Regions from separate parts of the Pseudonocardia sp. ICBG601 genome, predicted to be linked through region 3. Evidence: predicted binding sites of a transcription regulator. Region 3 holds the regulator's gene; each other region holds the start of a gene.
The links. Region 3 encodes LexA, which represses DNA repair genes until DNA is damaged. Its sites were predicted from a motif close to CGAACACGTGTTCG; they were not measured.
Positions count from the first base shown of each region.

Region 1: a site for LexA is predicted at 2,819-2,832, ahead of KPL57_RS52235 (CoA transferase subunit A). Genes of this name have one in related genera too.
Region 2: a site for LexA is predicted at 6,938-6,951, ahead of KPL57_RS49575 (intein-containing Rv2578c family radical SAM protein). Genes of this name have one in related genera too.

Region 1 is NZ_JAHLJA010000152.1:392,092-401,320, reverse strand. Features, by position in the region: gene KPL57_RS52250 (FAD-binding oxidoreductase) at 1-107, shown strand, start outside; gene KPL57_RS52245 (cytochrome P450) at 143-1,351, shown strand; gene KPL57_RS52240 (3-oxoacid CoA-transferase subunit B) at 1,404-2,030, opposite strand; gene KPL57_RS52235 (CoA transferase subunit A) at 2,032-2,775, opposite strand; gene KPL57_RS52230 (MOSC domain-containing protein) at 3,018-3,935, opposite strand; gene KPL57_RS52225 (HAD hydrolase-like protein) at 4,080-4,730, opposite strand; gene KPL57_RS52220 (lyase family protein) at 4,805-5,956, shown strand; gene KPL57_RS52215 (IclR family transcriptional regulator C-terminal domain-containing protein) at 5,953-6,756, shown strand; gene KPL57_RS52210 (LLM class flavin-dependent oxidoreductase) at 6,824-7,960, shown strand; gene KPL57_RS52205 (winged helix DNA-binding domain-containing protein) at 7,977-9,038, shown strand; gene KPL57_RS52200 (PaaI family thioesterase) at 9,053-9,229, shown strand, end outside.
Region 2 is NZ_JAHLJA010000150.1:834,942-844,170, forward strand. Features, by position in the region: gene KPL57_RS49555 (GDSL-type esterase/lipase family protein) at 1-829, opposite strand, end outside; gene KPL57_RS49560 (hypothetical protein) at 926-2,122, opposite strand; gene KPL57_RS49565 (DUF389 domain-containing protein) at 2,134-3,075, opposite strand; gene aspS (aspartate--tRNA ligase) at 3,076-4,869, opposite strand; gene KPL57_RS49575 (intein-containing Rv2578c family radical SAM protein) at 4,928-6,928, opposite strand; gene KPL57_RS70860 (YibE/F family protein) at 7,230-8,591, shown strand; gene KPL57_RS49585 (dioxygenase) at 8,607-9,229, opposite strand, start outside.
Region 3 is NZ_JAHLJA010000002.1:844,823-854,051, forward strand. Features, by position in the region: gene hflX (GTPase HflX) at 1-870, shown strand, start outside; gene KPL57_RS03970 (hypothetical protein) at 906-1,970, shown strand; gene lexA (transcriptional repressor LexA) at 1,999-2,757, opposite strand; gene KPL57_RS03980 (hypothetical protein) at 2,987-3,217, shown strand; gene KPL57_RS03985 (hypothetical protein) at 3,380-4,024, shown strand; gene nrdR (transcriptional regulator NrdR) at 4,534-5,025, shown strand; gene KPL57_RS03995 (vitamin B12-dependent ribonucleotide reductase) at 5,120-7,981, shown strand; gene KPL57_RS04000 (hypothetical protein) at 8,062-8,703, shown strand; gene KPL57_RS04005 (alpha/beta fold hydrolase) at 8,718-9,229, opposite strand, start outside.

The DNA.
Region 1 (9,229 bases), on a different contig from region 3:
CCGCCCCGGCGCTGGCGGCGCTGGCCGCGTCGGTCGTCCTGGGCCACCCGGCCCCGGCCGACGTCGACCTCGACCCCGCTGTGTGCTCGGTCACACGACTGACGTAAGCGGCTGCTTACCCATGGCTGGCACCATGGTCCCCATGGCGCTGACCACCACCGGCACCGAGACGCACGACCTGTTCTCGGGCGACTTCTGGACCGACCCGCACCCCGCCTACGCGGCCCTGCGCACCGAGGAGCCGGTGCGTGAGCTCGCACTGCCGGACGGGAAGGCGTGGCTGATCAGCCGCTACGCCGATGTCCGCGCGGCGTTCGTCGACCCGCGGCTGAGCAAGGACTGGCGGTACACGCTCCCCGCCGACCAGCGCGAGGGCCAGCCGGCCGCGCCGATCCCGATGATGATCCTGATGGACCCGCCGGACCACACCCGGCTGCGCAAGCTCGTCGGCCGCTCGTTCACCGTGCGGCGGATGAACGACCTGCAGCCCCGGGTCGAGGAGATCACCCAGGAGCTGCTCGACGCGCTGCCCGCCGAGGGCCCCGTCGACCTCATGCGCCAGTACGCGTTCCTCGTCCCGGTGCTGGTCATCTGCGAGCTGCTGGGCGTCCCGGCCGAGGACCGCGACAGGTTCTCCGCGTGGTCGTCGGTGATGGTCGACGACTCTCCGCAGGAGGAGAAGTTCGCCGCGATGGGCAGCCTGAACGGCTACCTCGCCGAGCTGATCGAGCACAAGCGCACCGAGCCCGACGACGCCCTGCTGTCCGGCCTGCTCGCCGTCAGCGACGCCGACGGCGACCGCCTGTCGTCCGAGGAGCTCGTCGCGATGGCGACGCTGCTGCTCATCGCCGGGCACGAGACCACGGTCAACCTGATCGGCAACGGCGTGCTCGCCCTGCTGACCCACCCCGAGCAGCGCGCCCGGCTGCAGGCCGACCCGTCGCTGATCACCTCGGCGGTGGAGGAGTTCCTGCGCTTCGAGTCCCCGGTCTCGAACGCCCCGATGCGGTTCGCCAGCGAGGACGTCGAGTACTCCGGGGTGACCATCCCGGCCGGGTCGACCGTCATGCTCGGGCTCGCCGCGGCGAACCGGGACCCGGAGTGGCTGGAGGACCCGGAGCGGCTCGACATCACCCGGGACTCGTCGTCCGGGGTGTTCTTCGGTCACGGCATCCACTTCTGCCTGGGCGCGCAGCTCGCGCGCACCGAGGGCCGGGTGGCGATCGGCAAGCTCATCGCCCAGCGGCCGGACCTGGCGCTGGCCGTCGAGCCGTCCGAGCTCGAGTACCGCGAGTCGACACTGGTCCGGGGCCTGTCCCGGCTGCCGGTCACGCCGGGCGAGCCCGCCTGAGGGCGGCGCCGCCGCCGGGCGCGACCGAGGGGGGTGCGCCCGGCGGGCGGTGTCAGCGCAGCGGTGCGCCGGTCTTCTCCCGCACCTCGTCGGCGCTGACGCCGGGCGCGGTCTCGACCAGCTCGAGCCCGTCCGGCGTCACGTCGATCACGGCCAGGTCGGTGACGATCTTTGTGACGCAGCCCAGGCCGGTGATCGGCAGCGAGCACCGCTCGACGATCTTGGGAGACCCGTCCTTGGAGACGTGGTCCATCATCACGATCACCGAGCGCGCGCCGTGGACGAGGTCCATCGCCCCGCCCATCCCCTTGATCATCTTGCCGGGGATCGCCCAGTTCGCGAGGTCGCCGTTCGCGGCGACCTCCATCCCGCCCAGGACGGCGACGTCGAGCTTCCCGGCCCGGATCTGGCCGAAGCTCTCCGCCGAGCCGAAGAAGGCGGCGCCGTCGGCGACGGTGACGGTCTCCTTGCCGGCGTTGATGAGGTCGGCGTCGACCTCGTCGTCGGTGGGGTAGGGGCCGACGCCGAGGATCCCGTTCTCCGAGTGCAGGACGACCGTCCGGCCCTCGGGGATGTGCCCGGGCACCAGGGTCGGCATGCCGATGCCGAGGTTGACGTAGGAGCCGTCGGGCAGCTCGGCCGCGACCCGGGCGGCCATCTCGTCACGGTTGAGGGCCATGTCAACGCACCGTCCTGAACTCGACCGGCTTCTCGGCGCCGGGGACGTGCAGCACGCGGTGCACGTGGATGCCGGGGGTGTGCACCGCGTCGGGGTCGATCTCCCCGGGCTCGACCAGGTGCTCGACCTGGGCGATCGTGGTCCGCCCGGCCGCGGCGCAGTCCGGGTTGAAGTTGCGCGCCGCGCGCCGGAACACCAGGTTGCCGTGCCGGTCGCCCTTCCAGGCGTGGACCAGCGCGAAGTCCGGGGTGAGGGCGCGCTCGAGGACGTAGGTCACGCCGTCGAACTCGCGGGTCTCCTTCGCTGGGGACTCGACGGCGACCGAGCCGTCGGAGGCGTAGCGCCAGGGCAGCCCGCCCTCGGCGACCAGCGTCCCGACCCCGGCCGGGGTGTAGAACGCCGGGATGCCCGCGCCGCCGGCCCGCAGCCGCTCGGCGAGCGTGCCCTGCGGGGTCAGCTCCAGCTCCAGCTCGCCGGCCAGGTACTGGCGGGCGAACTCCTTGTTGTTGCCGACGTAGGAGCCGATCGTGCGCCGGATCCGCCCGGCGGCGAGCAGGGTGCCGAGGCCGAAGCCGTCGACGCCCAGGTTGTTCGAGATCGTCTCCAGGTCCGTCGCGCCCTGCTCCAGCAGCGCCGCGATCAGCACCGTCGGAACCCCGGACATGCCGAACCCGCCGACCGCGAGCGACGCCCCGTCGCCGATGTCGGCGACCGCGTCCGCGGCGGATGCCACCACCTTGTCCATCACGCACCTCCGTCGCCGACGACGGTACGCGGCGTACGACAGACGCACAAGCGTTCGCTATGCGAACACATGCGGAGCGGCGTCCGCGCCGAGATGCAGCTCAGCGGGGCCGGGGGTGCCCCGCATCCCCGCTGAGCTGCATCTCGGCGACCGCCCCGCGGCTCAGCGCGGCCCGCGGCCCGGCCCGCGGCGACGCCGGGGGCGCGGCGTCCGTGCGGAGGGCCGGGCCGGGCGGGTGGTGGTCAGGCCGGGGCGGGGGCGGTGTGCGGGTCCCCGACGGCGATCTCCCCGCCCGCGGCGACCTCGGCGTACACGCCCGCACAGGCCCAGACCCCGCCGACCTGCGGGATCTCGATGCGGTTGTTCTTCGCGATCGTGCGCAGGGTGTCCGGGTCGTTAGGCAGGTCGCCCTGGGCGAGCGTCGTCATGACGCACCGCATGGTGGCGAAGGAGAAGGTGACGCGGGCCTCGTCGCCGATCGTCGACGTGCTGCCCGGCCAGTCGTTCTCGACGAAGCCGGGGCCGCCGTCGGGGGAGGAGTCGGCGCGGAGCACGAGGTTCGGCCGGTAGCGCAGCGGGTCGAAGGTCGCCTCCGGCGCGAGCTCACGGAGCCGGTCGAGGGTGGACTCGGTGAGGACGTGCAGCGACGACAGGTCGAAGAACGTGCCCGGCGCCCCGAACGCGGAGATGTCGAACCGGCTGATGACCTCGCCGGAGTCCTCGTGCCGGGTCGTCGTGTCCTCGATGAGCTTGCGCGGCGCGAGCTGCTGCGGGGTGAGGCCCTCGATGTCGGGCCACAGCTCCTCGAAGTAGCTGCCCTCCGGCGGCACCGAGATCAGCGACACGTCCCGGCCGAGCGCGGCGGACAGCGCGGTGTCCAGGCCCTCGTCGTCGCTGGGCAGGACCGAGCCGTCCGGGAAGGTGATCTCGACCGGCGGCAGCGGCTCCCCGGTCACCGGCTCGGCGACGAACCGGGCCGAGAAGCTGAGCAGACCGAGCCAGCGCTTGGGCACCTTGGCGCTGGCGATGCTCCCGGTCTCCGTGTCGAGCACCGCGTAGGCGCGGTCGCCCAGCAGTCCTCGTTCGGTGATGGTGGCCCGGGTCAGGGACTCCCCGAGCATCGACTTGACCGGATAGCGGTAGAGCGCGGCGACCGTCATGTCCGGTGTATATCGGCCCGTCCGTTCGACGCGCACGGCCCGAACGGACGGGCCCGCGAGAGCGCTCCTCAGCTGAGGACACGACCCCTGCCGACGGCCGCAGATGCGCGGCCGTCGGTGCCCGGTTCACCCGGACGTCGCAGCTCAGAGGCCGAGCAGTGCCGTCCGCAGCTCGTCGGCGGAGGCGTACACCGTCGTGGCGCCCGCGGCCTCAAGCTCGCCCGGCTCGGCGTAGCCCCAGCCCGCCCCGACGCAGCGGAGGCCGTGCTCGGCGGCGCCCTCGACGTCGTGCAGCCGGTCGCCGACCATCAGCGGCTCGTCCGCACCCGAGGGCGACCCGAGCCGGCGCAGCGCCTCGGCGACGACGGCGCCCTTGGTCGGCCGGTCCGCGGCGCGGGTGTCGCCGACGATCTCGGTGAACAGGTCGGTCCAGCCGTGGTGGGCGAGGATCTTGCGCGCCGAGGTCTCGCCCTTGCTGGTGGCCAGGGCCATCGTCACGCCGGCCGCGGACAGGGCACGCAGCAGGTCCGGGACGCCGGGGTAGGGCGTGCAGTCCAGGCAGCCGTCCTCGTCGCCGTAGAGGCGCCGGTACACCGGCAGCACGGCGGCGGTGCCCTCGTCGCCGAGGATCGGGGGCAGGCTGCGGTAGAGCGGCGGGCCGAGCAGGTGCGTGCCGAGCGCGGACTCGGGGACGTCCAGGCCCACCTCGTCGATCGCGCGGCGCATCGAGCCGAGGATGCCGGGGGCGGAGTCGACGAGGGTGCCGTCGAGGTCGAGCAGGATGTGGGTCAGCACGTCGGGTCATTCTGCCTCCCGGGTGACCCGGCCGTCCCTTCTCCCCGACGGTCGCAGGCCGTACGCTTGTACGCATGGCGAACACACTGCTCGGGCCGCTGTCCGGCACCGACCGGGTCGACGGCCTGCTCGACGACGGCGCGTGGATCGCCGCCCTGCTGGAGGTCGAGCTGGCGCTCTCGGCGGTCGCCGCCGAGCAGGGCGCGGTCACCGAGCACGACGCCGACGCGGTGGAACGCGCCGTCGCCGCCGTCGCGGGCGTCGACCCGCACGCGCTGGCCGCCGAGTCGGTCGAGGGCGGTAACCCGGTGATCCCGCTGGTCAAGCGGCTCAAGGCGGCCGCGGCGCGGATCCAGCCCGGCGCCGAGCGGGCGGTGCATCCGGGTGCCACCAGCCAGGACGTCATGGACACCGCGCTGATGCTGCTCACCCGCCGGGCCGGGCACCGCGTCGTCGCCGACCTCACCGCCTGCGCCGACGCCGCGGCCGCGCTCGCCGCCACCCACCGCGACACCCCGTGCGCCGCCCGCACCCTCGGCCAGCAGGCGCTGCCCACCACCTTCGGCCTGGTCGCCGGCACCTGGTGCACCGGGCTGGACCGGGCCCGCTCCGGCCTCGACCGGGTGCTCACCGCGCTGCCGGTCTCCTACGGCGGCGCCGCGGGCACCCTCGCGGCCGTCCACCCGCACGGCCCGGCCGTCGCCGACGCGCTGGCCGCGCGGCTCGGGCTCGCCCCGCAGGGCGTGCCGTGGCACACCGAACGCAGCCGCATCGGCGAGCTCGCCGGGGCGCTCGGCGTCGCCGCCGGGGCCTGCGCCAAGCCCGCGGGCGACGTCGTGCTGCTGTCCGCCACCGAGCTCGGCGAGGTGTCGGAGTCCGCGCCGGGGGACTCGTCGTCGATGCCGCACAAGCGCAACCCGGCCGCGGCGGTCACCGCCCGTGGCGCCGCGAAGCGCGCCCCCGGCCTGGTCGCGACGCTGCTCGCCGGCGCCGAGCAGGAGTTCCAGCGTGCCGCCGGGGCCTGGCACGCGGAGTGGGAGACGCTCGTCGCGCTGCTGCGGGTCACCGCGGGCGCCGCGGCCCGGCTGCGGGTGAGCCTGGAGGGGCTGCAGGCGCACCCCGAGGCGATGGCCCGCAACCTCGACCTCGCCGCGGGCGCCCAGGGCCACGGCACCGGGCACGCCGCCGACCTGGTCGACACCGTCCTCGCCGGACGGCCGGCGTGAGCACCCCGGAGGACGTGGGCGCCCCGCGCACCGAGCAGGTCCGCTCGCTGGCCCGCGGGCTGGCCGTCATCCGGTCCTTCGACGCGCAGCGCCCGCAGCAGACCCTCGCCGACGTCGCCCGTGCCACCGGGCTCACCCGCGCCGCGGCCCGCCGGTTCCTGCTCACCCTGGCCGAGGAGGGCTACGTCCGCACCGACGGCAGGCTGTTCACCCTCACCCCGCGGGTGCTGGAGCTCGGCTGGTCCTACCTGTCCGCGATGGGCCTGCCCGAGATCGCGGCCCCGCACCTGGAGCGCCTGGTCGCCACGGTGCGCGAGTCCGCGTCGGTGTCGGTCCTCGACGGCGACCCGCACACCGGCTACGACGTCGTCTACGTCGCCCGCGTCCCCACCTCGCGGATCATGACCGTCACCATCACCATCGGGACCCGCTTCCCGGCCTGGGCGACGTCGATGGGCCGCGTCCTGCTCGCCGCGCTCCCGCCCGCCACCCTCGACTCCTACCTCGGCGCGCTGGAGCCGGCGGCGCTGACCGCGCACACCGTCTCGACCCCGGAGCAGCTGCGCACCGAGCTGGACCGGGTCCGCACCGACGGGCACTGCGTCGTCGACCAGGAGCTGGAGGCCGGGCTGCGCTCGGTCGCGGTGCCCGTCCACGACCGAGCCGGGCGGGTCGTCGCGGCCGCGAACGTCTCCACCCACGCCTCCCGCAACGACGCCGACGGCCTGCGCGCCGACATCCTGCCCGAGCTGCGCGCCTGCGCCGCCGCGATCGAGGCGGACCTGCGCGCCGCCGGGTAGCCGGGAACAGACCGCGCCCGCGGCGGGTTGGCCCTCCCAGGAGCTGATCTCGAGCGACGGAGGCACGGTGAGCGGACGTCTGCACCTGGCGGTCGAACTCGGAGCGGCGGGGCGCCACCCCGGCGCGTGGCGGCTCGGCGGCGCCGACCCGGCCCGGCTGTTCACCGCCCCGTACCACCTGGACCTGGTCCGCACCGCGGCGCGCGGCGGCCTCGACCTCGTCGCGCTGCCCGACTCGCTGCGGCCGCCCGGTGCCGACCCGGCCGCACTGCCCGGCACCCTCGACGCCGTCGCCGTCGCCGCGCGGGTCGCGCCCGCCGTCCCCGGCATCGGGGTCGTGCCGACGGTGACGGTCACCCACACCGAGCCGTTCCACCTGTCCAAGGCCGTCGCCACCCTGGACTTCGTGTCCACCGGGCGGGCCGGCTGGCAGCCCGACGTGTCGCGCACGCAGGCCGAGGCCGACCTGTTCGGCCGTGCGCGCGCCGACCGCGACGCGGCCTCCCTCTGGCGGGAGGCCGGCGAGGCCATCGAGGTCGCCGCCCGGCTGTGGGACTCCTGGGAGGACGACGCCGAGATCCGCGACGCCGCCACCGGACGCTTCGTCGACCGCGACCGGCTCCACCACATCGACTTCACCGGCGAGTTCTTCTCCGTGACCGGTCCGTCGATCACACCGCGCCCGCCGCAGGGGCAGCCCCTGACCGTGCTGCGCGGCGACGAGACCGAGGCGCTGGCGACCGTCGGCCGCTACGCCGACGTCGTCCGGGTCGCGGCCGACACGGTCGCCGGAGCCGCCGAGGCCCGGGACCGGGTCCGTGCCGCCGTCGCCGACGCCGGGCGCGACCCCGAGCAGGTCACCGTGCTGCTCGACGTCGAGACCCTGCTGGGCGACGACGCCGCCGCGCGGCTGCGCGAGCTCGACGCACTCGCCCCCGCCGACGCCGACCCCGCCCCGGCGACGCTGCGCCACGTCGGCGACCCGGCCGCGCTCGCGGCCCTGCTGCGCGACGCCGCCGAGGAGCGCGCCGCCGACGGGTTCGTGCTGGTCCCGCTGGCGCTGCCGTCCGGGGTGGACGAGATCGTCGACGGCCTGCTGCCCGCACTCGGCGACGCCTGGACGCCCGCCCCCTACGACGGCACCCTGCGCGACCGCTTCGGGCTCGCCCGCCCCGCGGACCGGTACACCCGGACGGCGGGCTGACCGGCACACTCGCCGGGTGCGCGTCCTCACCGCCGACGACCGGCTGCGGGCCCTGCTCGCCCGCCAGCTCCTCACCGGGCGCGCCGCCCTGAGGGTGCCGCGCGCCCTGGAACGCATCGGCGGGCTGCAGACCCAGCACGCCCCGTCGGGCTACCTCGGGCTGTGGTCGCGGCTGACCGGCTTCGAGCGGGCCACGCTGACCGCGATGCTGCACGACGGACGCGTCGTACAGGCCTGGGCGATGCGCTCGACCATCCACATGCTCAGCCGCCGCGACCACCCGGTGTTCACCGCCGCCGTCCGCGCCGAGCAGCGCGCGGACTGGCTGCGGCTGCTCCGCGACGTCACCGACGCCGACATGACCGCCGCCGCACGCGTCGTCGGCGGGCTGCTGGCCGACGGGCCGCGCCGGCACGCCGAGATCACCGCCGCACTCGCCGACGCGGGCCTGCCCGCGGGTGTCTTCCCCGGCGTGCAGCACTGGGTCGGGCTCGTGCGGGTCCCGCCCGCCGGTACCTGGGCGACCCCGCGCGCCCACGTCCACGGCCTCGCCGCGCCCGGCCCGGAGCCCGATCCCGCCGCGGCACGGGCCACGCTGGCCCGCCGCTACCTGCGGGCCTTCGGGCCCGCGTCCGCGCCGGACGTCGCGCGGTTCGCCGGCTGGCCGGTCGGCGTCGCCCGTGCCGCCCTGGCGGGACAGGACCTGCGCCCGTTCGCCGCCGAGGACGGCACCGCGCTGCTCGACGTGCCGCGCGCCCCGCTGCCCGGGCCCGGCACCCCGCTGCCGGTGCGCTTCCTCGGCCCCTACGACGCGGTGCTGCTGCTCGGGCACGCCGCGGCCACCGGGATCGTGCCCGCCGAGCACCGCCATCACGTGTTCGCCACGACCCGGCCCCGCTCGGCGCCGGTGTTCCTGCTGCACGGCCGGGTCGCCGGCACCTGGGAGCACCGCGACGGCCGCGTCGTCACCACCCCGTTCACCCCGCTCGACGCCGCCGACCGGCGCGCCGTCGACGACGAGGCCGAGCTGCTCACCGCCTGGTACCGGGACCCGGGGCCGGGAGCGCCCCCGGCGTGACGCACGATGGGATCATGACCGGCACGATGCAGCCGCAGCCGACCAGGCCCGGACCGGGCACCCGGGAGCGGCTGCGGCGCGCGCCGGTCGAGTCCGGTCTCGGGATGGCCCCCGACCCGTCGTCGACGCCGGAGCGCGTGGTGGTGCGCGCCCCGCTGCACGACGGTGTCCGCACCGCCGACGGCCGGGTC
Region 2 (9,229 bases), on a different contig from region 3:
CCATCACCGGGCAGAGGTCCCGGGACCGCCGCACGAGCCACGGCACCCCCTGCACCACCAGCCACGCCCCCCGCTGCCAGGCCGTCACCTCCCGCCCACCGGCGGCGTCGAGCCCGATCTCCCCCGGCACCGCGAACCCGGCGGCGCCGAGCAGCGTGGCGAAACCACGCGCGAGCAACCGGTGCCCCAGCTCGGACGGGTGCAACCGGTCCACGCTCCACGCCGCCGGGTCGTAGCTGCCGGCGGTGTCGAGGTCGAGGATCCCGACGGCGGACCGCCCCGTCGCAGCGACGGCGTCGGCCACCGCCCCGTCGACGGCCCCGTTCAGGGCGGCGATCCGGGTGGCGAGCGCCCGCTGCAACAGCCCCGGCAGCGGCCAGACGCGGGTGTGGTCGTGGAAACGGAGCAGCAGCACGGTCGCACCGGCCCGCAGCAGCAGCTCCAGCGACTCGGCGCAGTCCCGCCGGATCGCGGCCGGGTCGAAGTCCGAGCGCAGGGTGTCGTTCATCCCGGCGCACAGCACGACGACGTCGGGCCCCGACGCCGCGGCCGCGGGCACCTGCCCGTGCCGGGCGTCGGCCATCCACGCCCCGGTCCGGGCGTGGTTGTCCAGCCGGACCGAGCCGGGGTGGGCGGGATCGTCGAGGGCGTCGCGCAGCAGCGGGCCGAACCCGCGCCAGCCACCGCCGGGCAGGGGGTCACCCAGCCCGACGGCGGTGGAGTCGCCCAGCAGCACGAGGTGCCGGACGGGCCGCCCGGTCGCGCGCGGTACGGCGACGGGACGGACGGGGCGGAGGACCGGATCGACGACGGACGGGCGCGCGGTCATCGGGGACACGCCGACACGATCACCGCCGCAGCCACCGTTTCCGTGTGCAACCGGTGACGGGTCCCGTACCGCCGTGGGAACTCTCGGGGCGGGCCCCTACCACTCGCCGCCGCGGAAGGCGGGGAACAGCGGCAGCGTCGACGACGCGTCCGGGAAACGGGTGTCGAGCGCGGTCACCACGGCCTCGGCCAGCGCGGCCGTGCCGGGCCGGGCGGTCGCCTCCGCTGTGACGCCGAGGCCCCGCCAGTAGTGCCGCAGCGCCGTGGAGATCCGCGGGGACCGGCCGGCGTCGGGACCGATCGGGCCGTCGCGCTCGGGCACCCGCGGCAGCAGCTGCCAGGTCGACCACCACACCCACAGCACCTGGGCGTCGGCGAGGCGCGACTCCAGCAGCTCGGGGTCGTCCAGCTCGGGCCACACCGGCGCGACCTCGGCCCGCCAGGCGTCGAGCATGGCGTCGGCGACGGCGTCGGGCAGGGCGAAGCTCGACGAGCAGCCGGGGAACGGCACCCGCACGTAGGCGGCGTCGAGGACGACGTCGCGGAAGCAGCCCCACTCGAAGTCGACGAACCGCACCCCGCGGCTGGTGACCAGGTTGTTGTCCGGGCAGGTGTCGGACGGGCTGAACGCGCGGAACCCGGTGCCGCCGAGCAGGCGCACCCCGCCCTGGGCCTCGAACAACGCCATCTCCGGCACCTCGACGCCGAGGATCCCGGCCAGCAGCTCCGGCAGACCGGCCAGCGCGGCACGGGCCTGGTCGGCGACCGGGTCCCGGCGCGCCTTCTCCCCCAGCCGGCGCAGCAGCGCCCCGAAGTCACCCTCCCGCCCGGCGGTCGCGGCCTGCATCCGGCCCAGGCCGCGGGCCCAGCCGAGCAGGCAGGTCCGGGCGGCCTGGGCGTCCGGGCCGAACAGCTTGTCGGCCAGGGTCAGGCTGCGGCCGAGGTCCTCCAGGACGAGCAGCCGCTGCACCGGGTCGTGCGCGATGATCACCGGGCTGGGCCGGACGTCGCTGGGCAGCGCGGTGAACAGCTGGCAGGACGCGACCTCGTAGCGGAACGGGTCCGACGCCAGGTCCGCGCCGTCCTCGGGCGGCGCGTAGTGCTTCACGACGACGCTGCGCCGGTCGGAGAACGGGTTCTTCGCCATCCGGGCCCGGGCGACGACGGAGCGGCCGCTGCCGCCGAGGTCCTCGGGCTCGAACAGCTCGACCTCTGAGCCCGCCCGCCGCGACAGCAACCGCGCGGCCCCGGCCACCGCCGCGACCGCGCCGGGAGTCGACTGCGGATCGGTCATCGAAGGGGACCCTACCCTTCGGAGAGCGCGCGGTCCGCGCCCCGACGACGGGATCCGCGACGGGCCAGCACCAGCACCGCGGCCGCCGCACCGATGGCGCCCACCAGGTTGACCCCCAGCTGCAGCACCGACTGTGCCGCCTCGCTCCAGCGTCCCTCGATCACCGCGACCGAGGCGTAGGCGGCGGCCGGGACGGTCGTCACCGAGATGAACACCCCGACCAGCGCCGACGAGCGCGCCGAGGTCAGCGAGAGCATCCCGGCCGCCCCGGCGAGCACGGCGACGACCAGCGAGAACGGCCCCACCTCGTAGATGAAGTCCATCTGCTCGAGACCGTCGAGCCCGGCGGAGGACAACCAGCCGAGCAGGTCGAACACCAGGGTCGCGACGGCGGTGACGGCCATCGCCAGCGGGAACCCGGCGGCGAGCGCGAGCGCACCGCGCGAGACCAGGTCGCGGCGGCGCAGCACCAGCCCGATCGCCATCGCCGCCATCGGGCCGAACTCCGGGCCCAGCACCATCGCCCCGACCACCGTGACCGGTGAGTCGGTGACCGCGCCGACGGCGGCGAGCAGGCAGGCGATGGTGAGGAAGGTCAGGAACGTCGCGGACAGCCGCGACTCCTCACCGGTGCGCTGGATCAGCTCGTCCCAGACGACGGCGTCGGCCCCGTCCCCCGGCGCGGCCTCCTCGGCGGCGTCGGCCCGGTCGGACAGCACCGTGTCGAGCTGTTCGAGGGTGATGCCGCCGTCGTGGTCGACGCCGAGGTCGGCGAGCCGGCCCAGCAGGTCGTCGGCGCACTCCCGGGCGACGTCGGCCTCGACCAGGTCACCGGCCGGGTGCACCGCCACCCCGGGGTGGACCACCAGGTGGGCCACCCCGGGTTCGGCGTCGAGGACGCTGCGGACCTCGACCGTCCGCCCGGGTGGGCAGACCACCCGCAGGTGCAGCACCTACGCGGCCGGGCCGGGCTTCTCCGGGGCGCGCTCGGGCTTCGCGTCGACGCCCGCCTCCTTGCGCTGGGCGGCGGTGATCGGCGCGGGGGCCTGGGTCAGCGGGTCGAACCCGCCACCGGTCTTCGGGAACGCGATGACCTCGCGGATCGAGTCGACGCCGGCGAGCAGCGCGGTGATCCGGTCCCAGCCGAACGCGATCCCGCCGTGCGGCGGCGGGCCGAACGAGAAGGCGTCGAGCAGGAAGCCGAACTTCTCCTGCGCCTCCTCCGCGGACAGGCCCATGATCTCGAAGACGCGCTTCTGCACGTCGGCCGAGTGGATACGGATCGAGCCACCGCCGATCTCGTTGCCGTTGCAGACGATGTCGTAGGCGTAGGCCAGGGCGTTGCCCGGGTCCTTCTCGAAGGTGTCGATCCACTCCGGGGTCGGCGAGGTGAACGCGTGGTGCAGCGCGGTCCACGCACCGCCGCCGACGGCGACGTCGTCGGTGTCGGCGGCCGACTCGAACAGCGGCGCGTCGACGATCCAGACGAACGACCAGGCCGACTCGTCGATCACACCGGTCCGCCGCGCGATCTCGCCCCGGGCCGCACCGAGCAGCGCGCGGGCCTCGGCGGGCTTGCCGGCGGCGAAGAAGATGCAGTCGCCGGGGTTCGCGCCGACGGCCTCGGCCAGCCCGGACCGCTCGGCCTCGGACAGGTTCTTGACGACGGGGCCGCGCTCGTCGACCTGGCCGTCCTCACCGATCAGCACGTAGGCCAGGCCGCGGGCGCCGCGCTGCTTGGCCCACTCCTGCCAGCCGTCGAGCACCTTGCGGGGCTGCGACGCCCCGCCCGGCATGACGACGGCGCCGACGTAGGGGTTCTGGAAGACCCGGAACCCGGTGCCCGCGAAGTACGACGTGAGCTCGGTGAGCTCGATGTCGAAGCGCAGGTCGGGCTTGTCCGAGCCGTAGCGGGCCATCGCCTCGGCGTAGGGCATCCGGCGGATCGGGGCCTCGATCTCATACCCGACGAGGCGCCACAGCGCGGTGAGGACCTTCTCGGCGAGTGCGATGACGTCGTCCTGCTCGACGAAGCTCATCTCGATGTCGAGCTGGGTGAACTCCGGCTGGCGGTCGGCGCGGAAGTCCTCGTCCCGGTAGCAGCGCGCGATCTGGTAGTACCGCTCCAGCCCGCCGACCATCAGCAGCTGCTTGAACAGCTGCGGGCTCTGCGGCAGCGCGTACCAGGAGCCGGGGCGCAGCCGGGCCGGGACGACGAAGTCGCGCGCACCCTCCGGGGTGGACCGGGTCAGGGTCGGCGTCTCGACCTCGATGAAGTCCTCGGCGGCGAGCACGTCGCGGGCGGCCTTGTTCACGTCGCTGCGCAGCTTCATCGCCGCGGCGGGCCCGGAACGGCGCAGGTCCAGGTAGCGGTGGGAGAGCCGGATCTCCTCGCCGACGCCGGTGTGCTCGTCGATCGGGAACGGCAGCGGCGCGGACTCCGACAGCACGGTCAGCTCGGTGACCGTGACCTCGATGTCGCCGGTCGGCAGGTCGGAGTTCTCGTTGCCCGCGGGACGGCGGACGACCTCGCCGACGACCTGGATGCAGAACTCGGAGCGCAGCCGGTGGGCCCGCTCGGCCATCTCGCCCTCGCGGAACACGACCTGGGCCGATCCGGAGCGGTCCCGCAGGTCGATGAAGATCACGCCACCGTGATCGCGGCGGCGGGCCACCCATCCGGCGAGGGTCACGGTCTGGCCGGCGTTCTCGGCACGCAGCGTGCCGACGGGGTGGGTTCGCATCACGGCGGTCAAGGCTATCGGCACCCCCCGGGCCGCCTGCCACCAGGTTTCCGGCGGGTTCTCACAGCAGGCTCAGCTGCCCGTCGCCGGGCTCCGCCGCCCGCGGCGCCGCGACCGGCTGCCGGGTCCACCCCGGGTCGCGCGGGTTCGGTTCGGGCCGGTCCAGGCCGTGCCGGGCCAGCAGCGGGGCGACCCGCCGGGCCAGAGCCCCGCGGTGGTCCCGGGTGGCGTAGGCCCCGCCGCGGTAGAGCCGCTCGTAGCGCGGCAACAGCGCGGGGTGGGTCCGCCCCAGCCAGGCCAGGAACCACTCCCGGGTCCCGGGACGCAGGTGCAGCGCGAGCACCGTGGCCCGGCTCGCCCCGGCGGCGGCGATCTCGCCCAGCAGGGCGTCGAGCGCCTCGGTGGAGTCGGTCAGCCACGGCAGCACCGGGGCCACCATGACCCCGCAGGGCAGGCCGGCGTCGGTGATCCGGCGGACCAGGTCGAGGCGGGCCCGCGGGCTCGGGGTGCCCGGCTCCAGGTGCGACTGCAGCTCCCGGTCCAGCAGCGCGATCGACACCCCGGTGCCGACGCGGACGTCGGCGTTCGCGGCCGCGAGCAGCGGAAGGTCCCGGCCCAGCACGGTGCCCTTGGTGAGGATGGAGAACGGCGTGCCGGAGCGGGCCAGCGCGGTGATCACCCCGGGCATCAGCCGGTAGCGGCCCTCCGCCCGCTGGTAGGGGTCGGTGTTGGTGCCCATCGCGACGTGCTCGCGCCGCCACGACGGCCGGGCCAGCTCCCGCTCCAGCACCCGCGCGACGTTCACCTTGACCACGATCTGGGAGTCGAAGTCCGCGCCCGCGTCGAGGTCGAGGTAGGTGTGGGTGTTGCGGGCGAAGCAGTTGTGGCTGACCACCCCGGCGGCGACGAAGTCCCCCGTGCCGGTGGTGATGTCGACCATCGGGCGGAGGGTGCCGGTGTCGCGGACCGCCACCACCCGCGGCGCTCCCCCGGGCGGCTCCTCGACGCGGGCACCGCCGACGTCGCGCACCCGGGCCACGGCCGGGTCGGTCACCGCGACCAGCCGCAGCTGCTCGGCGACCCCGCCCAGCACCCGCAGCGCCCGCACCCCGGGCCGGGCCGACGGCTCCGAGGCCACCCGGAACCCGAGCCGGCGCAGCGCGTCGACGCAGGCGCGGGCGAGCTCCTCGTCGCCGGGCACGATCCGCAGCACCCCGGCGGAGACCTCACCGCAGGCGTCGACGATCCCGCCGACGAACCCGGCCGACCAGCCGCGGGCGGGCCGCTGCGGCCAGGCCGTCGGCGACGGCGCGGGTGCCGCGAGCATCCCGGCGGCCACAGGCACCGGCCGTGCGGTCAGCAGGTGGTGGGCGCGGGCGAGCGCCTCCAGCTCGACCCAGCCGGTCGGGAACGGCTCGGCCCGCACCCGGCCGCGCACCGCGTCGGCCCGGACCAGCCCGCAGAGCCAGCCCTCGGCGTACCCGTCGGGCCGGGGCCCGCCCGGGACCGCGGCCGCACCGGGCCCGACCAGCGCCGTCCCCGGGCTCAGGTGCGGCCGGTCCGCCGAGGACCGGCAACGCCCCGGGCGCACGTGCGCCCAGCCGGAGGTGGTGAGGAAGCGGTGCTCGGCGGAGGTGACGAGCCGCGTGCCGTCGTCGAGGGTCACCTCCTGGGCACGGCGCCGCGTCGACCAGCGCGCGAGCACCGGGGTCCGGACGAAGCGGCGCCGCCCGCCGCCGTCGGTGACGGTGCCGACCACCTCGTCCCCCGGGCGCAGCTCCCCGATGGGCCGCGACCGGCCGTCGGCGGTGAGCACCGGGGTGTCCGGGACGAGGCAGTAGGTGCAGGCGTGCGAGCAGCCGCGGTAGGGGTTGACCGTCCAGCCGAACGGCACCGGCGACGACGACGGCACCCGGTTCAGCACCGAGCGCGCCTCGACCTCGTGGAACACCGTGTCCGCGAACCCGGGCGTGCGCACCGAGCGCAGCAACCCCCGCATCCCCGGCAGCGCCGTCGCGTTCCCGACACCGTCCGCCCCGACCTGCTGTCCGTCCCATCGCACCGCTCCAGTCGAACACAAGTTCGAACCTTGGACAACCGGTCGTCGCCGGGCGGTCGCGTCCGGGCGAACGGCACCCCGCCAGGCGAAGATCGTTTGCAAGGATGCGGACGTGCCCCCGCCCCCGCCCGTCCCGCGCGACCCGTCCGCCCCCGACGGCGGGCGGCCCGCCGCCCCGCGGACGGGTGGGCGGCGGCGCGCCGAGGACCGGCCCCCGGGCGCCTCGGGCGGGCACCGGCTCCCGGCTGGCGAACCGGCGCGACACCGGGCACGTCAGGCACCCTCCCCGCGCCGTCCGGCCCCCGTGGAGAACCGCCCCGGGCCCGCACCGGCGGGCGGCGCGGCGGCGGACCCCGCCGACGGCACCGAGACCGGTCCGATCCCCCACCCCGGGCACCCGGGCGGCTGGGGCGACTGCCCCGGCCAGGCCGACCTCGGCGCGACACCCGGCCCGCCGGCCCCGCCCGACCCCGGCCGGGGACACGGGCAGGGGCACCCACAGGGACACGGCCACGGACACGGACACGGACACGGCGCCGCCTCCCCCGCCGGGCGACGGGTGCGCAGGCTGCTGGTCGCGCTGCTCGTGCCGTGCGCGCTCGCGACGCTCGCCGGGGTGGCCCTGCTCTGGCCGGGCGCGACCCCGGTCCCGGAGATCCCGCCCACCCAGCAGGTGCACGGCACCGTCACCGCGGTGCAGGTCGCGGACTGCTCCCCCGGCGCCGGGGACCGTCGCTGCACCGGGGTGACGGTCGCACTGTCCGACGGACCGCGCGCCGGACGGGACCTGGTGCAGCTGGTGCCGAACGAGCCGTCGACGCCGCGGTTCGCGGTGGACGACCCGGTCACGCTGTCCTGGTCGGGCGCGAACCCCGACGACGCGGGCTCCTACCAGCTCGTGGACTTCCAGCGCGGCGCCCCGCTGGGGTGGCTGGCGGCGGCGTTCGCACTGGCCGTCGTCGTACTGGGGCGGCTGCGCGGGTTCGCGGCGCTGGTCAGCCTGGCGCTGAGCTTCGTCATCCTGCTGTGGTTCGTGCTGCCGGCGATCCTGTCCGGCGGCTCCCCGCTCGCGGTCGCCGTCACCGGCGCCTGCCTGATCATGTTCGTGGTGCTGTACCTGACCCACGGGTTCACCGCGCGGACCTCGTGCGCGGTGCTCGGCACGCTGGCCTCGCTCGCCCTGATCGGGGTGCTCGGCTACCTGTTCACCGTCACCTCGCGGCTCACCGGGCTCGACGACACCACCGCCACCCTGATCGGCACGCTCGGCCCCGGCGTGCCGATCGACCCGCGCGGCCTGGTGCTGGCCGGGCTGGTGATCGGCGCGCTCGGGGCGCTCGACGACGTCACCGTCACCCAGGCCTCCGCGGTGTGGGAACTGGGCGCGGCGAACCCCGAGCTGGGAGTGCGCGAGCTGTTCGCGGCCGGGATGCGGATCGGGCGCGACCACGTCGCGTCCGCGGTGAACACCCTGGTGCTGGCCTACGCCGGCGCCGCGCTCCCGCTGCTGCTGCTGTTCACGGTGGCGGCGGGCGGCGTGACCCAGGTGCTCACCAGCCAGGACGTGGCGACCGAGATCGTGCGGACCCTGGTGGGCAGCATCGGGCTGGTCGCCGCCGTCCCGGTGACGACCGGGCTGGCCGCGCTGGTCGTCGGCCGGCGCTGAGTCCGGTCCGGCGACCTAGCCGGCGGGCTGGAGCACGAAGTCGTAGCGGGCCTCGTACCAGGGGACCTCGCTGTGCCCGCCGTCCGGCGTGGGGCCGGGCTCGCGGCGGGTGAAGCCGACGACGAGCTCGCGCTTGACCCCGAACACGACGTCGGAGTCGAGGAACTCGGTGCCCTCCCGGAACAGGTGGGTGATCAGCGGCTCGTAGCCGGGCACGGCCAGCAGGAAGTGGATGTGCGCGGGCCGCATCGGGCTGATGTCGGTGCGCGAGACGAGGTCGCCGACGGGGCCGTCCATCGGGATCGCGTAACCGAGCGGGGCGATGGTGCGCAGGCAGTAGCCGCCGTCGTCGCCGGTGGTGTACTTCGCGCGCAGCCGGGCCTCGTCGACGTCGAGCTGGGCCTCGTAGGTGCCGTCGGCGTCGGACTGCCAGACGTCGAGGACGGCTCCGGTCACCGGGGTGCCGTCGAGCGCGCGGACGCTGCCGTGCACGAACAGCGGGTCGCCGGGCAGCCCGTCGGACATGTCCTCGCCGGAGGCCTTCTCCGGGGAGCCGTCGATGTGGAACGGGCCGAGCACCGTCGCCGGGGTCGCGGCCGGGGCGAGCCGGTGGTTCTGCTGGACGACGAGCATCGACA
Region 3 (9,229 bases):
GGCCGTGGCCCCGGTGAGACGAAGATCGAGCTGGACCGGCGCCGGATCCGCGCGCGCATGTCGAAGCTGCGCCGCGAGATCGGTGCGATGCGCCAGGTCCGCGAGACCCAGCGCGGCAGCCGTCGCCGCAACGAGATCCCCTCGGTCGCGATCGTCGGCTACACCAACGCGGGCAAGTCGAGCCTGCTCAACCAGCTCACCGACGCCGGGGTGCTGGTGCAGGACGCGCTGTTCGCGACGCTGGACCCGACCACCCGCAAGGCGCAGACGCCCGACGGGCACGACTACACCCTCACCGACACCGTCGGGTTCGTGCGGCACCTGCCGCACCAGCTCGTCGAGGCGTTCCGCTCCACGCTGGAGGAGGCCGCCCGGGCCGACCTGCTGGTGCACGTCGTCGACGGGTCCGACCCGCTGCCCGACGACCAGATCGCCGCGGTCCGCCAGGTGCTCGTCGAGGTCGGGGAGGCCGCGGGCGACACGATGCCGCCCGAGCTGCTCGTGATCAACAAGACCGACGCGGCCGGTGACCTCGCGCTGGCCCGGCTGCGGCACGCCCAGCCGGACGCGGTGTTCGTCTCCGCGCACAGCGGCGCCGGGATCCCGCAGCTCCGGGAGCGCATCGCCGAGCGCCTGCCGCGCCCGGAGTACGAGGTCGACCTCCTGCTGCCCTACACCGAGGGTGCGCTGGTCGCGCGGCTGCACGACGACGGCGAGATCCTCGCCGAGGAGCACACCGCCGACGGCACCCGGATCCGGGCGCGGGTGAAGCCCGAGCTGGGCACCGCGGTGCTGCCGTTCGCGGTGGCGGGCTCGGCCCTGCCGACCGGGACCGGCACCGACCTGCCGGCGACGGCGGCGGGCCACTGAGCGTCCCACCGGCCGGGCGAGCGGGTCCCGGGGTCGTGGCCCGCCGCCTGACCGCGGTCCTCTGCCTGTCCGGTGCGCTCACGGGTGCGGCCGCGCCGCCGCCCGGGGCGACCCCGGTCTGCTCGATCGACGACCCGCGGCTGGAGGAGCTGTCCGGGCTGGTCGCCGAGGGCCCGCCCGGCGCGGCCCCGCAGCGCTACCACGCCATCGTCGACGGCGGCGGGACCGCGCGGGCGTTCACCCTGGACCCGGCCGGCTGCGCGGTCACCGGCACCCGGCAGGCCGACGTCGCGGTCACCGACGTCGAGGACCTCGGCCTCGGACCGGGCGGGGAGCTCTGGCTCGCCGACACCGGCGACAACGGGGCGCAGCGCGGGTCGGTCCGGCTCGTCGTGCTGCCCCCGGTCGGGCCGCCACGGGTGCACGACCTGATCTACCCCGACGGTCCGCGCGACGTCGAGGCCCTGCTGGTCGGCGACGACGGCGTGCCCCTGCTGGTCGACAAGACCACCGGGGCCGCCGGGGTCTACCGGCCCGCCGCTCCGCTGCGCGACGGCGGGGACCCCGTGGAGCTGCGCCGGGTGGCCCAGGTCGTGCTGCCCTGGTCCGGCACCGGCGGCGGGCCGCTCGGGGCCGCCGGGTCGCGCACGGTCACCGGCGGCGGGGTCTCGCCGGCCGGGGCCGAGGGCGGGCGCGCCGCCGTGCTGCGGACCTACACCGACGCCTGGGTGTTCCCGCTGCCCGCCGGCGGACCGGCGACGGCGGACGCGCTGGTCGAGGCCCTGGGCGGGGCACCGCTGCCGGTGCCGCTGCCGGGGGAGGCCCAGGGTGAGGCGGTCGCCCCGGACGGCCGGGGCGCGTTGCACTCCGGGAGCGAGGCGCGGGGCCTGACCGCGGCGGCGATCACGGTCGTCCCGGGCGCGGTGACCGCGGCGACCGTTCCGCGGGCACCGGTCGTGCCCCAGCCCGCCGAAGTGCCGGAGTACCGCACGTACCCGTCGTGGCTGCCCGCCGCGGGCGGGGCCGCGGCGCTCGGGACGCTGCTGGTCGCCGGCGCCGTCGCGATGTCCCTGCACGGACGGCGCCGCCGGTCCCGCTGACCGCGGGACGGGGCGCCGTCCGCGACGGTCAGAGGCGGCGCAGGACCGCCACGACGCGGCCGAGGATCGACGCGTCGTCACCCGGGATCGGGTCGTAGGCGTCGTTCGCGGGCATCAGCCAGATGTGCCCGTCCTTGCGGCGGAACGTCTTCACGGTCGCCTCGCCGTCGATCATCGCGGCCACGACCTCGCCCTGCTCGGCCACCGGCTGCTGGCGCACGACGACCCAGTCGCCGTCGGTGATCGCGGCGTCGACCATCGAGTCGCCCTTGACGTTGAGCAGGAACAGCGTGCCCTCGCCGACGATCTCGCGCGGCAGCGGGAACACGTCCTGCACGGCCTGCTCGGCCAGGATCGGGCCACCGGCGGCGATGTCGCCGATGAGCGGCACGAACGCCGGCGCCGGCCGCGCGGAACGCAGGTCGGCGGTGTCGGTGTCGGAGTCGGTCCCGTCGGTACCGGCGATCTGCTCCGGGCTGCGGACGTCGACCGCGCGGGTGCGGTTCGGGTCGCGCCGGAGGAAGCCCTTGCGCTCCAGGGTGCGGAGCTGGTGGTGCACCGACGAGGTGGACGTGAGGCCCACCGCGTCACCGATCTCGCGGACGCTGGGCGGGTAGCCGTACCGGTCCACCCAGTCCCGGATGACGGCCAGGACCTTCTTCTGCCGCGGGGTCAGGCCGCGGGTGTCGGCCGCGGGGTCGGGGAACTCCCGGACCTTCGCGGATCCCCGGTCCGCGGCGGTGCCGGTCACGCCGGGACCACCGTGTCCGGTGTCGTCCGCTGCCATCGCATTCGCCTCCTCGGGGTACTTACGGCGACGACCCTAGCCGCCGCGGGCCCGTTCGCCAAACATGCGTTCGAAGTCGCCCGGGGCGTGTCGTGGATTCCGTCGGGCCGCGGTGGTACAACATCGCACAGGCGTTCGATCGAACACTGGTTCGATCGAACGCGGTCCGCGTCGCCGCCCGGCCGCGCGGGGGAGACCGGCAGCGGGAACGGCAGCGGGGGTGGCGATCGTGGGTACGGCGGTCATCGGGGACGTGACGGTCATCGGGCGGGTCCCGGTGCGCACCACGACCGACGGGGTGCGTCCCGGCCCGGCGCCGGGCGTCGTGCGCCGTGCGGTGGCCGCGTCGGGTGTCCTGCTCGCCTCGGCGGCCGCGGTCGTCGCGCTCGGGGTGCTCGCCGACGTCGCGGTCGCCACCCAGGGCCCGGCCGGGCCGCCCGCGGTCGGCGCACCACGCTGAGAACGTCCCGGCACGGGCGACGACCTGCGGGAACGCAGTTGTTGTCGGTGCCGGGTGCTACACCGCTCGTACGCCCGTTCGACCGGGCTCGGGGAAGGGCCGGTCGGGAGCGGGGGAGACGAGACCGTCCGGGGGACGGGCGGTCCGACGGCAGGAGGAACCATGCGAGAGCTCGACGAGCGGATCCGCGACCACGGCGCGGTCGGCTGCCTGACCGGCGCCCCGGCGCCCGGCACCCCCACCTCGCGCGCCCGGCGCGCCGCCCGGGAGCGGGTGCGGGCCGCCGACGGCCTCGCTGGTGCGGCCGGTGCCGGCTCGTCGGCCGCCGCCCGCGCGGCCCACCGGTGGGCCGCCCACGGGGCGCGCGAGCGCGCACTGACCGAGTCGGTCGCCCGCCATCCCGCCGCCCGTTCCCGGCGCACCCCGGTGCCCGGTCCCTCGGGGGCCGGTCCCGCCGGCGGTCCGAACCTCGCCGTCCGGACGCCCCGCTGCACCACCGCGGACCCGGCCCCGGGGGCGACGGCGACCCTGACGCGGCCCGCACCGGCCGCGGCGCCGGCCCGTACGCGGTCGGTGGCCGTGCCGGCACCGCGCACCGTCCGTCCGCCGTCCCGGCGCTGCCTGGTCCCGGCGCGCCCGCGCCCGGCCCGCAGCCGCGCCCGCGGTCGCCTGGAGCGGTTCCTCACCGGGGTCGCGGCCCTGCTGTGCGCGACGACCGCGGTGGTGGCGCTCGGGCTGCTGGGCGACGCGGCGGCGGGCTGGAACGCCCCCGCGGCCGCCGTGCCGTCGGTCGGCGCCGTGCGCTGACCTCGGCCGGCGCCGCGCCCGGGGCGCGCACGGCTGTGCGCCGCGCGGCGGGGCGGTCCGAGGTGGTGACGGTGCGGAGCGGCGGACGCCGTGTCGGCGTGGCATCGGGTGACGGCGTGCGCGGGGATGGCGCACGGGTGTCGGGGCGCGGTCGCCGGGATGTCGTCGGAGGAGTCGGCGACGTGCCGCCGGGCGCGTCCGCAGGGCGTGTCCCCGCATCGGGTGGCCGCCGGTCGCGGTCCCTGCGGCGCGACGGACGGCGCCGCCCGCGACGTTCCTCGGCGCCACCAGCGCCGATGCCCCGCTCCATGATCGTCGGCGACGGACCGGTCGCGGAACGTGGTGTGCGAGGCTCGGATCCCGATCGGGCGAAGCTCGGCGTGGCGTGGGCCCCGGGATGGCGTACCCCTAGATGTAGGGGTTACATTGGTGTCGTTCCGCCACTGGTTGGGGGGACTGATCGCTGCGGAGAGTTTCCGGAACGTCACGGAAGAGGGGTGTGAGCGTCCATGCGCTGCCCGTTCTGCCGACACCCGGACTCCCGCGTGATCGACTCCCGGACCGCCGACGACGGGACATGCACCCGCCGGCGCCGGTCCTGCACCTCGTGCGGACGACGGTTCACCACGGTCGAGGAGGCCGTGCTCGCCGTCGTCAAGCGCAGCGGGGTGACCGAACCCTTCAGCCGGCAGAAGGTCGTCGGCGGGGTTCGGCGGGCGTGCCAGGGCCGGCCGGTCGACGAGGACGACCTGCAACAGCTCGCCCACCGGGTCGAGGAGACGGTGCGGGCGCGCGGGGCGGCGGAGCTTCCCAGCCACGAGGTCGGGCTGGCGATCCTCGGGCCGCTGCGTGAGCTCGACGAGGTCGCGTACCTGCGGTTCGCGAGTGTCTATCGGTCCTTCTCCTCCATCGAGGACTTCGAGAAGGAGATCGCCGACCTGCGTTCGGCGGCTGCCGGGGAAGCAGCCGACGACGAGGCCGGCCACCACCCGGACGGCTGAGCGGCGCGTCGTCGTCGCCGGTCGTACCGGGAAGAGAGCCGTCCGCGCACCCCAGCGTGCGGGCGGAGAAGCGTCGGATGTGCGGAGGCAGTTCATGACCGAGACCGTCGGGGGCCCGACGACAGACACCGGTGAGAGCGCGGCGGCCAAGCCGTCGCGTGGCCGCGGGAAGACCGGCGCCAAGCGCGCGCCCGGCCTGACCGTGCAGCGTGTCTTCACCACCGAAGGGGTCCACCCCTACGAGGAGGTGGAGTGGGAGCGCCGCGACGTCGTCATGACGAACTGGCGCGACGGCACCGTCAACTTCGAGCAGCGCGGCGTCGAGTTCCCGCGCAGCTGGTCGGTCAACGCCACCAACATCGTCACCAGCAAGTACTTCCGCGGCGCGGTGGGCTCGGACACCCGTGAGTCCAGCCTCAAGCAGCTCGTCGAGCGGGTCGTCGGCACCTACAAGCGGGCCGGTCTCGAGCACGGCTACTTCGCCACCGACGGCGACGCCGAGATCTTCGACCACGAGCTGACCTGGATGCTGATCCACCAGGTGTTCAGCTTCAACTCGCCGGTGTGGTTCAACGTCGGCACCGCCAGCCCGCAGCAGGTCAGCGCCTGCTTCATCCTCTCGGTCGACGACACCATGGAGTCGATCCTGAACTGGTACCGCGAGGAGGGCCTGATCTTCAAGGGCGGCTCCGGTGCCGGCCTGAACCTCTCGCGCATCCGCTCGTCGAAGGAGCTGCTGTCCTCCGGCGGCACCGCCTCGGGCCCGGTCTCGTTCATGCGCGGTGCCGACGCCTCCGCGGGCACCATCAAGTCCGGCGGCGCCACCCGGCGCGCGGCGAAGATGGTCGTCCTCGACGTCGACCACCCCGACATCGAGGAGTTCGTCGAGACCAAGGCCAAGGAAGAGGCCAAGGTCCGCGTCCTGCGCGACGCCGGCTTCGACATGGACCTGGGCGGCTCCGACATCACCTCGGTGCAGTACCAGAACGCCAACAACTCCGTCCGCGTCACCGACGAGTTCATGCGCGCCGTCGAGGGGGGCACCGACTTCGGTCTGCGTGCCCGCATGACCGGTGAGGTCATCGAGCGCGTCGACGCCCGCAAGCTGTTCCGCGGCATCGCCGAGGCGGCCTGGAACTGCGCCGACCCCGGCATCCAGTACGACGGCACGATCAACGACTGGCACACCACCCCGGAGTCGGGGCGGATCAGCGCGTCGAACCCGTGCTCGGAGTACATGCACCTGGACAACTCCAGCTGCAACCTGGCGTCGCTGAACCTGCTGAAGTTCCTCGACTCCGACGACCGGTTCGACGCCGAGACCTTCGCCAGGGCCGTCGAGCTGATCATCACCGCGATGGACATCTCGATCTGCTTCGCGGACTTCCCGACCGAGCCGATCGCCGACACCACGCGCCGGTTCCGCCAGCTGGGCATCGGCTACGCCAACCTCGGCGCGCTGCTCATGGCGACCGGCCACGCCTACGACTCCGAGGGCGGCCGCGCGCTCGCCGGGTCCATCACCTCGCTGATGACCGGTGCCGCGTACAAGCGCTCCGCCGAGCTCGCCGGCGTCGTCGGCCCGTACGAGGGCTACGCCCGCAACGCCGAGTCCCACCAGCGCGTCGTCCGCAAGCACGCCGCGGAGAACGACCGCATCCGCACCTTCGCCTCCAGCACCCCGGTGCAGAAGCTCGCCACCGAGGTCTGGAAGCAGTGCCAGGAGATCGGCCAGGTCAACGGCTGGCGCAACGCGCAGGCGTCGGTGCTGGCCCCGACCGGCACGATCGGCCTGATGATGGACTGCGACACGACCGGCATCGAGCCGGACCTGGCGCTGGTCAAGTTCAAGAAGCTGGTCGGCGGCGGCTCCATGCAGATCGTCAACCAGTCGGTGCGCCGCGCCCTGGACAACCTCGGCTACCAGGCCGAGCAGGCCGAGGCGATCGTCGAGTACGTCGCCGAGCACGGCCACGTGGTCGACGCCCCGGGCATGAAGCCCGAGCACTACGAGGTGTTCGACTGCGCCATGGGCGACCGGACGATCGCCCCGATGGGCCACGTCCGCATGATGGCCGCCGCGCAGCCGTTCCTGTCCGGCGCCATCTCCAAGACGGTCAACATGCCCGAGCGGGCGAGCGTCGAGGACGTCGAGCGGATCTACCTCGAGGGGTGGCGCCTCGGCCTCAAGGCCCTGGCGATCTACCGCGACAACTGCAAGGTCGGCCAGCCGCTGTCCGCGGGCAAGGGCGGCGACAAGAAGGCCGACGCCGAGCCGGAGAAGCACGTCGTCGTCGAGCAGCGGCCGGTCCGCAAGCGGCTGCCGAAGAAGCGGCCCAGCGAGACCGTGTCGTTCACCGTCGGTGGCGCCGAGGGCTACCTCACCGCCGGCAGCTACCCCGACGACGGCCTCGGCGAGATCTTCGTCAAGCTCGGCAAGCAGGGCTCGACCCTGGCCGGCGTGATGGACGCCTTCTCGATGTCGATCTCGGTGGGTCTGCAGTACGGCATCCCGCTGGAGTTCTACGTCTCGAAGTTCTCCAACCTGCGCTTCGAGCCGGCCGGGATGACCGACGACCCGGACGTCCGGATCGCGACCTCGGTGCTGGACTACCTGTTCCGCCGCCTGGCACTGGACCACCTGCCGTACGAGAAGCGCGCCCAGCTGGGCATCTTCTCCTCCGACGAGCGGTCCGCCCAGGTCGAGAACGACTACGGCACCGGCGAGAAGCTCGACATGGAGGAGTTCCGCTCCTCCGTGCCGACGACCGAGGAGCGCAAGGAGGCCGGTGTCGATCCGGCCCCGGTCGAGGTCGGCAGCTCCACCGAGCTGCTCGAGCTGCGTCTGGGCAAGGCCGCCGACGCACCGCTGTGCATGACCTGCGGGACGAAGATGCGCCCCGCCGGATCCTGCTACCTCTGCGAGGGCTGCGGCTCCACCAGCGGCTGCAGCTGAACGACACCGCACCACACCGGGGCGGCTCCGACACCGGAGCCGCCCCGGCGCGTGTGGTGCAGGCAGGGATCGGGGACCACGTGACCGAGGACCGCACCGCGGAGGTGGCCGGGCGCCTCGGCGTCGACCCGCGGGTGCTCGCCGTGCTCGTCGCCGCCCCGTGGCGCGCCGCGGACGGCCACGACACCGGGCCCGTCGCGGAGCCGGCGGGGGAGCGCGGCACCGTCTACGTCGGCGTCCCGTCCCCGGCGGAGCTGCGCGAGCTCGACCTGCCCGCCGACGGGCTGCGGCACTTCGGGCTCACCCCGGCCGACCTGCGTCGCGGCGGCTGGACCGACGCGGACCTGCGCTCGGCGGGGCTCCTCCCGCCCGGCGCGACGCCGGACCCGGTGGCCTGGTTCGTCGCGGGGGAGCCGCCGCAGCTGATGCTCGGGTTCGACCCGGCCGGTCCGGTGCTGCTGGCCCGCCCGGAACCACGCTGGGACGGCCACCTCCCGGTGCTGGACCCGGCGGACGCGGTGGAGGTACCCGTCCTGCCCGGCTGCGACGACCCCGACGGCGACGCCGGGCTCGCCGTCCGCCAGGTGCGTGACGGTCTGCTGCGCCGGGCCCGGCGCCGGCTCACCCACTGCGTGATCTGCCTGCGCCCGGTGCACCGGGCCGCGACGACGCACGGCGCCTGCCACGGCTGTGCCGGCACCTGGCTGGGGTTCGTGTTCTGACCCCGGGCCCGGGGTCAGGTCGCTGAGACCGGTCCCGGCCGCGCCCCGGCGACGCCGGCGGGCGGGGGAGCGGGGCAGCGCAGCAGCTGACGCCACTGCTCCGGGCTCCACCGCGCCGGGTCGGTGGACCCCAGGAACTCCTCCAGCACCCCGACGAACCGGGCCGGGTCGCTGTGGTGCGGGAAGTGCCCGGCGTCGTCGAAGACCTCCAGCCTGCTGCCCGGCATCGCGGCGTGCGCGGTGCGCGCGTGCGCCAGCGGTACGACGGCGTCCCGGGCGCCCCACACGAGCATCGTCGGCATCCCGCGGGTCAGGTAGCAGCGGTCGAGCATGGTCACCACCTGCCCGCGCCAGTCGACGACGGCGCGCAGCGTCCGGATGAACGCCGTCCGCGACGTCGCGTCGGGCAGCGCGTCGACCAGCCGGAGCAGGTCGGCGGCGTCGCGGCCGAGGTCGGCCCCGACCAGGCGCAGCGCGTCGACGGCCCACCCGAGCTGCCACCGCAGCAGTGGCAGCTGCGAGGCCG